DNA from 3 places in the Arthrobacter sp. TJ-170 genome. Region 3 is predicted to be linked to each of the others. Evidence: riboswitches for the same ligand, from Rfam matches in the RefSeq annotation. Region 3 holds a riboswitch; each other region holds the start of a gene.
What was found. A riboswitch is a leader RNA that binds a small molecule or an ion and turns the genes downstream of it on or off. The one in region 3 is predicted to bind S-adenosylmethionine.
Positions count from the first base shown of each region.

Region 1: linked by a shared signal. The riboswitch ahead of AC4D1W_RS00125 (cobalamin-independent methionine synthase II family protein) and the one ahead of AC4D1W_RS09755 (rhodanese-like domain-containing protein) in region 3 are both predicted to bind S-adenosylmethionine.
Region 2: linked by a shared signal. The riboswitch ahead of metX (homoserine O-acetyltransferase MetX) and the one ahead of AC4D1W_RS09755 (rhodanese-like domain-containing protein) in region 3 are both predicted to bind S-adenosylmethionine.

Region 1 covers NZ_JBZCNL010000001.1:20,697-23,963, reverse strand. The annotation lists gene AC4D1W_RS00130 (HNH endonuclease) at 1-483, shown strand, start outside; gene AC4D1W_RS00125 (cobalamin-independent methionine synthase II family protein) at 585-1,823, opposite strand; SAM riboswitch class I at 1,834-1,930, opposite strand; gene AC4D1W_RS00120 (DUF3040 domain-containing protein) at 2,288-2,566, shown strand; gene AC4D1W_RS00115 (hypothetical protein) at 2,873-3,267, opposite strand, start outside.
Region 2 covers NZ_JBZCNL010000001.1:685,211-688,477, reverse strand. The annotation lists gene AC4D1W_RS03215 (alpha/beta hydrolase) at 1-446, opposite strand, end outside; gene AC4D1W_RS03210 (HNH endonuclease signature motif containing protein) at 388-900, opposite strand; gene metX (homoserine O-acetyltransferase MetX) at 995-2,140, opposite strand; SAM riboswitch class IV at 2,156-2,290, opposite strand; gene AC4D1W_RS03200 (VOC family protein) at 2,603-3,244, shown strand; gene AC4D1W_RS03195 (CPBP family intramembrane glutamic endopeptidase) at 3,267-3,267, opposite strand, start outside.
Region 3 covers NZ_JBZCNL010000004.1:224,950-228,216, reverse strand. The annotation lists gene AC4D1W_RS09760 (O-succinylhomoserine sulfhydrylase) at 86-1,294, opposite strand; gene AC4D1W_RS09755 (rhodanese-like domain-containing protein) at 1,365-1,847, opposite strand; SAM riboswitch class IV at 1,854-1,979, opposite strand; gene AC4D1W_RS09750 (aminodeoxychorismate lyase) at 2,067-2,921, opposite strand; gene AC4D1W_RS09745 (hypothetical protein) at 2,976-3,260, opposite strand.

The sequences.
Region 1 (3,267 bases), on a different contig from region 3:
AGGGCGGTCTGGGCAGAACATGTTCTGGACGGTGCGTCTCCGAGCGCGAATACCCTGGACCCGCTCCCGGGCTCATATCCGGAGGCCGCGTTGATTCGCGTTCCGACCAACCGGTACGAGCGCAGTCCCGAAACGAGAGCCGTCGCGATCGCCCATCACGGGCCGAACTGTCATGCCTGCGGTTTCGATTACGAGGCCAAGTATGGCGCTGAGGGCGCCGGATTCATTCACGTCCACCACACGGTGCCGGCCTCCTTACTTGGGCCCGACTATGAGATCGACCCGATCACCGATCTGGTCCCGTTGTGCCCGAACTGCCACTACATGGCTCACAGTAGACGCCCCACCCCGTATACCGTTGCCGAGCTGCGCGCCATGATCGCGACCGCGGGGCATTTGCCGGGAGTGGTCGTCACCGCGGAGCAACAGCGAGCGCAGGACGCTGCACTAAGGATCGCCCAAGCTCGCTCTGTTACAGAATGAACGATTCCGGACCGGCATCCGCCGCCCCAGACGACATGCAGCGGGACGACACATCACCGACGTGTCGTCCCGCTCAGAGTTCCCTAGGGTGTTTTGTACGGTTAGATCAGCGTCGCTGAACGGCCGAACAACTTGTTTGAGGCGATCTGCGCCCCGCGGCCCAAAGCTTCAAGCTTGGCTGTGGCGATCTGCGGGTGGAGTCGCCCTCCGAGGCCGCAGTCGGTCGAGGCGATGACATTCTCGCGCCCCACCAAGCTCGCGAAGCGTTCGATGCGCTGCGCGACCAGCTCAGGGTGTTCAACCACGTTCGTCGCATGGGAGACGACACCGGGCACTATGAGTTTTCCGTCCGGCAGCGTGGTGTCCTGCCAAAGGGCCCACTCGTGTTCGTGGCGCGCGTTCGCGGCCTCGAAGGAGTACGACCCGGCGTTGATGCTCAGCACAAGGTCCAATATGTGCCGGAACTCTAGATCCGTCGTGTGCGGACCATGCCAGGATCCCCAGCACACGTGCACTCGGACCTGGTCCTCCGGCAGGCCCCGCAGTGCGTAGTTGAGGGCCTCCACCCGGATGCGGGTGAAGCGCTGGTAGTCCTCGACGCTGGGTTCGGGGTTGATCTGATCCCAGTTCTCAGCGAGGGAGGGGTCATCGATCTGGACGATGAGACCGGCGTCGACGATGGCCCGGTATTCCTCGCGCAGCACGTCGGCCCATGCATAGATGAACTCTTCCTCGCTGGCGTAGTAATCGTTGCCGATCCTGCTCGCCGACCCCGGCGAAAGTGCGGTGATGAATCCCGTTCGGACGTTCGCCGCGTCAAGGCCTACCTTGAGGTTCGCTATGTCCGAGGCCAGTGCATCCTGGCCGATGTATGAAATTGGACCGGTAGCGGAGGGGAACGCCGTGGCGTTTTTGCCAAGCTGGATTCCGCTCTCAGGGTCCTGATACGCTGCTGCGAAGCGAGTCCAGTCGCGCCGATCCGCGAACGACGTCAGTTTGATCGCGCCGGGTTCGCTGCGTACGGCATCGGCGAGGATCGGGTTGTAGTCCGTCAGTTCAAGACCGGCGGTACGCTGGAAGCTGTAGGTCCACCAGGCGCCGTAGTCCACGGCATTCGACATGGCCTTGCCGTACTCGCCATCCCCCGGGATGGTAATTCCGAGGTCCTTCTGCCACTGGACGAGGTCCACCACGGCGGAGGTGAGCAGGCCCTCGAATTCCGGGGTTCGCTGCAGGGTGAAGCCATCCTCAGCGAGGGTTCTGGCGGCGTTGGCGGCGATCAGTTCCGGTGTGCGCGGCAGGGAACCGGCGTGGCTGGTGTGAATGCGATCAGTTGTCATGGTGCTGTTCCTTCCATCGGTCCTGCCATTAGCACCGTTCCGGATGGGAGGTCCGGGGGAAGCTGCAGCGTCACGGAGGCAGGTCTCTCAGCTGCTCTGGATGGTGGGGTTTAGGGCTCTAAATCCACCGGTGACGCAGGCACGCCCTCTCCACGGCCACAGGCCTAGCACCAACAGAAGAGGCTCCCACCATCATGGTGGCGCTGTCAGCCCCACCCAAAAACACCCCGTCACGAACCGAAACGAAGCATCCCACGAAGCTTAGAGCGGTGAATGGGATGAGCGCTGCTAAAGCCTGACCAATTCCCACTTTCGAGATCCATAGGGCGCTCTGTGCTCTCCCCCGGGCAAGGACCATACTGGATACAGAGCAAGCATTGTGAAAGTCATCGCCGGGTCCGTCGCTGTTACGCGCCGTTCCCTGTCGGTGAAGCTCCGCAAGACCAGGGACAAGAAGGCCGTTGATGCCGTTATCGGATGAAGAGCGTAGACGCCTACGGGAGCTCGAAGAGGAGCTCGCGGCAGAGGACCCCGATCTGGCCCACAAGTTACAAGACGCGGGACCATCCAAGCGTATCGGCGCGCGCGAAGTTTATGGGCTGCTGACCATCCTGGCCGGCTTCGGACTAATCATCGCTGGAATCAGCATGCAGCTGACCATTCTCGGTGTCCTGGGTTTCCTCGCAGCAGGCGCGGGAGCTTACCTCTTCTTCAGCGGTTGGAGCACGCGCCGCTTCCCCTGATGTCCCGGTTAGGTCTGTCGGCCGGCGACGAGGCCTCGCGGAGTTAGCGGTGTTGCGGCAGTCAACCAGCCTTCTTAGTGGAGCCCCCTGCCGGATTCGAACCGGCGACCCCCTGTTTACAAGCTCTTTGGTGAGCTTCCGCCAACGGGAACGAACGACGACGAACAAGCACGTCCTTCCGCGCAATTCCCCAGGTTTTCGGCACATTCGAGGTCTACGTTCGTAGCCTTTCGTGTCCGTCAGTTCTGCTTCGCACCGCGGGGTTGGAGGGGATATGGAGGGGTTGTCGGGTCTGGCGAGAGCTGCCTAGTTCGCATTCGCCTTCTCTTTTTTCTGCCAAACTCCGCGCTTCGACGCTCCGATGCTGGCGATGAGGAATAGTACAAGCCCCGCTAGGGTGAAGAAAAGGGCGGCGTCACCGAGTGGGTTCCCAAATAATTGCAGAATGAGGGGTGCTCCAAGCATGAGGAAGACCGCGAACGAAAAGGTGTACAACCAAACCTTGTTCCTGGCCCGCTCCACATCATGTGCGTCACTCGATTGTCCCGCCACTCGCGCGACTATCTGCGGCTTCTCCAACGGCCCGTCTGTCACGAAATGAATGTCAACCCATTCCTTGGGGTTCAGCATCTTTGGCTCGATGTGAACTTCATTTTCGCGCGATGAATCTAATGTCCAAGAGATGCCGTCAGCCGAGGTCG
Region 2 (3,267 bases), on a different contig from region 3:
ACGACGGCAGCATAGTCGGTAGGGCGGGCACGCAACATGGAGCTGGCCACAGCCATGCCCATCGAGAAGCCGAGCAGGGTCACACTTGAGTGCGCCTCCTTGATGGAGTCCACCCAGTCGATGACATCCTGGACCGCTGAGGTGACCTTGTCGACGGAATAGGCGACGTCCTGCATCAACGGGAACCAGGTGAAACCCGGCCCCTGGGCTACGGGTGCGCGGAGGGAAGCCACCGTGAATTCGTCCGGCAGGGACTCGAGGATGCCCATCAGGTCTTCCTCGTTGGCCATGTGACCGTGCAGCAGCACGAGCAGGGGCGTACCCTCTCGCTCATCCTCGGGTTTCGACCAGACAACCACTTGCGCGTTTCCTGGTGGATTTCCAGGTTCAGGGACAATTCCGGAAGCGGACACAGCGGAGCCGTCGGGTGAGAGAGAATTTGTCATTGCTCCATAGTGGCACGGGTCCACGCGGCGCTACTCCAGACAACGCAGGTTGTCCCGAGGCACGGCCAAATAGCGTCGGCTCTTGTGTTGCACCTGGTGCCTGCACTGGACCCCTTTCTGCAGCGCGCCGCCCACGAATCTCGCCAGAAGGGTGGTGGGGGTTCGGCCAGGGTGGTGTAGGTTTGCCGCCGAATGAAGTGATGCCCGGTGCGCCGGCGTCGTCGTGTCCGGCGGACCAGACGCCTTCGGTTTTGAGCATGTGGCGGAGCTTGCACCTGGGTTGGAGGTTGTGCATGGCAGTTTTCCCGCCGTGCGCCCATGGAGTGACGTGGTCGATTTCGCAGGACATCGATGAGCGGTTGCAGCCGGGATGGACGCAGGTGGGGTTGGTGATTCGTACCCAGTCCTGCAGGTGTTTGGGTGGCCGGTACCTGTCCCTGCCGACGCTGAGCACGGCCCCCGTTTCCGGGTGGACCAGAATCCTGGTGAAACTGGGTGCATGCGCGGCGAGGTGGCAATCGGAAGTCAGGACACCATTGACTCGGAACTCACGCGCCGTCGTCGTCGTGGTAGAACGCGGCCTCAAGCGCCGGTTCGAGCTGAGCTATCTCGGTGAGGAACGCATCATGTCCGATTGGTGAGGCGATGGTGTGCACGGCCACGTTGCCGGGCAGGGCGGATGCCAGCTCATGCGACTGGGAGGGCCAGTACAGCCGGTCGGAGGCAACCGCCGCGACGAAGAACTTCGCCGTGGCATCGGCCAGCGCGGTGGTCAGGCTGCCGCGGCCGCGTGCGACGTCGTGGCTCATCAGCGCCTCGGTGAGGATCAGGTAGCTGTTGGCATCGAACCGTCCAACCAGCTTGTCCGCCTGATGGTCCAGGTAGCTCTCCACCTGGTAGCGGCCGCGGCCATGCGGCAGAGGTGACCCGAAAGGTTCCTCAATGCCCTGGGCCGCGCGGCCGAACCGGTGGCCGAACTCGGCCTCCGAGCGGTACGTGATATGTGCGATCCGCCGTGCCAGACCCAATCCGTGCTCCGGACCGGCCGATCCGTAGTAGTCGCCGCCGGCGAACCGCGGATCGAGCCTGATTGCCTGTACCTGAGCCTGCGCGAAGGCGATCTGCTCAGCCGTGCTTGCCGCTCCGCAGGCGATGACGGCGCAGCGCTGAACGCGTTTCGGGTAGGTCACTGCCCACTCAAGCGCCCGCGCGCCTCCCATGGAGCCGCCGAGCACCGAGTGCCATGAGTCAATACCCAGAAGGTCCGCGAGCAGCGCCTCGGCGCGCACGGAATCGCGGATGGTGACGAAGGGAAACCTCGAGCCCCACGGCCTGCCCTCCGGATCGAGCGACGCGGGACCCGTGGACCCGTAGCAGCCGCCCAGCATATTGATGGACACGACGAAGTACCTGTCGGTGTCGATGGTCCTACCGGGACCAACCAGGCCGTCCCACCAGCCGTCTTCTGTTGAATTTCCCCTGGCGACGTGGGAACTGCCCGTGAGCGCGTGCTCAATGAGCACCGCATTGGAGGCGTCCGCGTTGAGGGTGCCCCACGTCTCGTAGGCCAGAACGACGTCGGGCAGGTGCCCGCCGGTTTCCAGCGTGAGGGGGCCGATGGAAAGCCGCGGCACGACGACGCCGTCAACGGACTCCGCCTCGTGGTGCGGTTCCGCTGTGGTGATCCCTGTCAAACCTGCCGCCTTTGTGAATCGCGCTTGCTCCTGCACACCTCGTGCAGGGCCTGGTCGTCACCCGGGGCACCCCACCGCGAGAGGAGGGTTGCCGGACAGTAAGCCGGGGCTGGTGGCGGGAAGGAACCCACCGCACTGTCACTCGTGACCTCGTACAAGAAAACCCGACCAGGATGGGAAAGGGCAAGTATTGTGACTCGCGGTGAAATGGTCCGGCGTTGACTGGGCCGGCGGGAACGCTTGAGTGGGGCCGCCTCCGTCTATGGGCAACGGGCCGCCCCACTCAAGGGGGACGCCCAGTGGGCGTCCCTGCAGGAAACTCCGGCGGTCTCGGAACCGGGCTCCCTGTCCGCTCCACTATCCGTGGCTGACCTTGGGGTTTGCTTGGGCACTTCACCCCGATAGCTATGACTTAGGTAACCCTAAGTCGAGGCGTGCATCACAAAGTGCCAAAATGGGGCCATGCGCCTGGATCATGTGTCTTATGCCTGCGAACCCGACGGCCTGACGGCCACTGCGGACCGGATTTCCGACGCCCTGGGCGTGGAATTCGTGAAGGGTGGAGTACACCCCCGGTTCGGCACCCGCAACATGATTTGCCCACTGGCCAACGGCCAGTATCTGGAGGTTGTCGAGGTACTCGACCATCCTGCGTCGGACAAGGCACCTTTCGGCCAGGCCGTGCGTGCCCGGTCCGAGGCCGGCGGCGGCTGGATGGGCTGGTGTGTGGCCGTTGACGATCTTGCACCTTTCGAAGAGCGACTGGGCCGCAGCGCCGTACCCGGTAACCGCAAGTTCCCTGATGGTCAGGAGCTGACCTGGCAGCAGATCGGCATCAAGGGCCTGATCGCTGACCCGCAGGTTCCCTACATGATCCGCTGGGATGACGGCACGGAGTCCCTCCACCCGTCCCAGGCGCGGCCCGCGTCGGTACGCCTCAGGGCGCTGACCATCGCAGGGTCCGCCGAGCGTGTGACGGAATGGCTCGGCACCCCCGCCAACCACCCCCTGGACGACGTTGACGTGGAGTGGATTGCCCCCAACGGCACACCGGGCATCATGTCGGTCACGTTCGAGACCCCGAAGGGCTCCGTCAGGATCTAGTCAAGGCCTGCCTCGCGCCGAGC
Region 3 (3,267 bases):
GGCCACTCGACCCCTCTGCCGGGAAGACGCTCGAACTACCCCGAATGGTTCAATGTGCGGTCGAACTCACAGCTGAATCCCAGATTCAGCCTGCGGCGAGGGCCTTGCCGAGGTCCGTCTGAAGATCACTTACGTCCTCAAGACCCACCGAGAGCCGGATAACGCCGTCCGACAGCCCGATGGCCGCGCGCCCTTCAGCACCCATAGCACGGTGGGTCGTGGTGGCAGGGTGGGTGATCAGTGTCTTCGAATCGCCAAGGTTGTTGGAGATGTCGATGATGTCCAGCGCATCGAGCAGTGCGAACGCCCGCTCCTTCGCCCGGCCCTCGGGGGCGTCCAGTTCGAATGTGACCACCGTGCCACCGGCCGTCATCTGGGCAGCGGCGAGATCGAACTGCGGGTGAGATTCGAGCAGGGGATAGCGCACCCAGGTCACTGCCGGTTGAGCTTCCAGCCAGCGGGCGAGGGTCAGCGCCGAGGACGAGGAGTGGTTGACCCGCAGGGAGAGCGTCTCGAGTCCCTTCAGGAGGGTCCAGGCGTTGAAGGAGGACAGGGCCGGACCGGTGTGCCGCATGAGGGTCTTCACCGGACCCTCGATGAATTCCTTGCGGCCGAGAATTGCGCCGCCCAGGACCCTGCCCTGGCCGTCCATGTGCTTGGTGCCGGAATAGACAACGACGTCGGCACCCAGTTCCGTGCACCGCTGCAACAGCGGTGTGGCAAAGACATTGTCCACGACGACCTGCGCGCCCGCGGCATGGCCGAGTTCCACGACTGCCCGGATGTCGACGATTTCCTGCATCGGGTTCGAAGGGGATTCGAAGAACACCGCGGTGGTATGGACGCTCAACGCTTCTTCCCACTGGTCGAGGTCCCAGCCGTCCACGAAGACCGTCTCCACGCCCCAGCGCGGGAGGACTTCATTCAGGATGACGAAGCAGGAGCCGAACAGGCTGCGGGAGGCGACTACGCGGTCGCCGGCAGCCAGGAGCGCTCCGAGCGCGGTGAAGACGGCGGACATACCGCTGGCGGTGGCGAAGCACGCTTCCGCTCCTTCAAGAAGACGCAGTCGTTCCTGAAACATGGCGACTGTGGGGTTGCCGTACCGGGAGTAGACAAAGCGGTCGACGTCGCCGGTGAACGCGGCCTCCGCCGCAGCCGCGGAGGAATACACGAATCCCGAGTTCAGGAAGAGGGCCTCGGACGTTTCCTCGAAATTGGACCGTGCGAGCCCACCGCGGACGGCGAGGGTGTCGGGCGACCAGGCGGCGGTGTCGTCGTCCGGCCGTTGGATCCGGGGGTAGCCACCGTTGCCGGCGATCGGCTCCCGACCCGCTGCCGGAGAGAACGACGACGGCGTGGACTCACTCACCGGCGTCGCCCTGCCCGTTGGCCCGACTGGCAGCCGCGGATTCGGCACTGCCGGATTCAGGGGTACCGGATTCGGCGTGGGCGGTGGTCGCAAGGCCGCTGGAGCGCCAGCCGCCGTTCGCCTCGAAACCGTGCAGCACGTTGTAGGCGGTGTGCCCGGCAGCCGTTGCACTCTGCGCCGCGGCAACCGAGCGGACGCCCGAGCGGCAGAGGAACAGCAGTTCCCTGCCCTTGAGGCCGTTCAGCTGGTTGAGGAAGGAGACATTGCGGGTGCCGTCGGAACGGTTCCACTCCAGGAAGAGGGGGACGGTCCCGGCATCGGTGAGGTCAGGGACGCCGACGGTCTGCCACTCCTCGACTGTGCGGACATCCACGAGGACGGCGCCCTTGCTGACGCGTTCCACCGCTTCGCGCGGCGTGATGTCTCCGGCGTAGCCGTTGCCTGGCTGCTGATGGGGGGTGTAATGCTGTGACACTGTGTCTCCTCACGCTGTGCACGCTGGTGATCGTGGATCCTGATCGGTGTGCCGAGTAGTCACCTGAGGCACCCCGCCGTGAAAGAGGGTTGCCGGCCAGCAAGTCAGGGCTTGGCACTGGCGCTCGTTACTCCGGATTGAACCTAGCACCGGTAACCCGGTCTGCCACGCTGTGCCGTAATGTGCGGTAACGCCTGCGCGTGCGCTATATGTTCCGGTTCAGGAGACTGCCTGCACCAGGGCTCCGAGTTCGGCGGTCAACTCGGGAGACACCGTGACCGGCTTCCCGTCAATCGACCCGACTTCGGCGAGCAGGCGGACGCTCGAAATCAACCAGACGCCCTCGGAGTTGAACAGGTCCTCCGGCACCAGTGGGCCATAACCGAGTTCCCAGCCCGCATCACGGGCGGTCGCGAACAAGGCCCCCTGCGACGTTCCGGGCAGGATCCCGCTCTCCAGCTGCGGTGTGATGAGTTGCTTGACGCCGTCGGTCACCCGGGCAATCAGGACCGTCGACGTCGGGCCTTCGAGCACCTTGCCGTCGGTGGAGGTGAAGATGACGTCGTGGGCGCCGTGGGAGCGGGCGTAGCGGAGGGCGGCCATGTTCACCGCGTAGGAGAGAGTCTTGGCCCCCATCAGCAGCCACGGCGCGCGCTGCGCGACGGTGCTGTCATAACCGCGGTCCAGGAGGAGTACCGAGAGGCGCTGCCCGCGCAGCCCCTTGGGTAGCGGTGAGACCAGCACCCAGGAGGTCGCACCGGCCCCTTCCTCCCCGCGGGTGGCGACGAGTTTGACCACCAGTTCGCCGTCGTCGCCGGTTTCCTTCAGCGCGGTGGCGATGGCGCGTTCCCACGCGTCCGACGGCGGCACCTTCAGTTCCAGCGCCTCGGCAGAGGTCGCCAGCCGGGCCAGATGCGCCTGCAGCTTCCGGGGCGCGCCGTTGACGGCGAGCATGGTCTCGAAGATGCCGTCGCCGCGCGTGATCCCGGTGTCAGTGACCTTGAGCTGCGGCTGCGTCGCGTCAGCGATCCGGCCGGCGGGGGAGGAGGAGTCCAGGAACACCAGAACAGTCATGGGCACCAGCCTAGCGACCGAGGGCCCCGGGGCGAGCGCTATGGGCCGGCGTTCTCAGGAATCGGGATTGCTTTCCTCGTTCAGGCCGCGCTGTGCCCAGTCCGCTTCGTCAGAGGCCTCCTCAGGGAGGGGATCGGTGGCGTCCGGAACCTGGTCTAGTGCGTAGTCGATGAGCCCGGCGTCGACCCGCTCCTGCTCCGTGGCTGCCGCCAGGGCGTCATCATCCAGGCGTTCGGGCTCTCCTGCGTGCCCCTGGTAGATCCGGTTGGGCAGGAATTCGTTGTCCGGCTCCTGAACATCGTCCAGGCTGGGCGTGTTTTCATCGCGGGAGCTGGTCATGACCTTT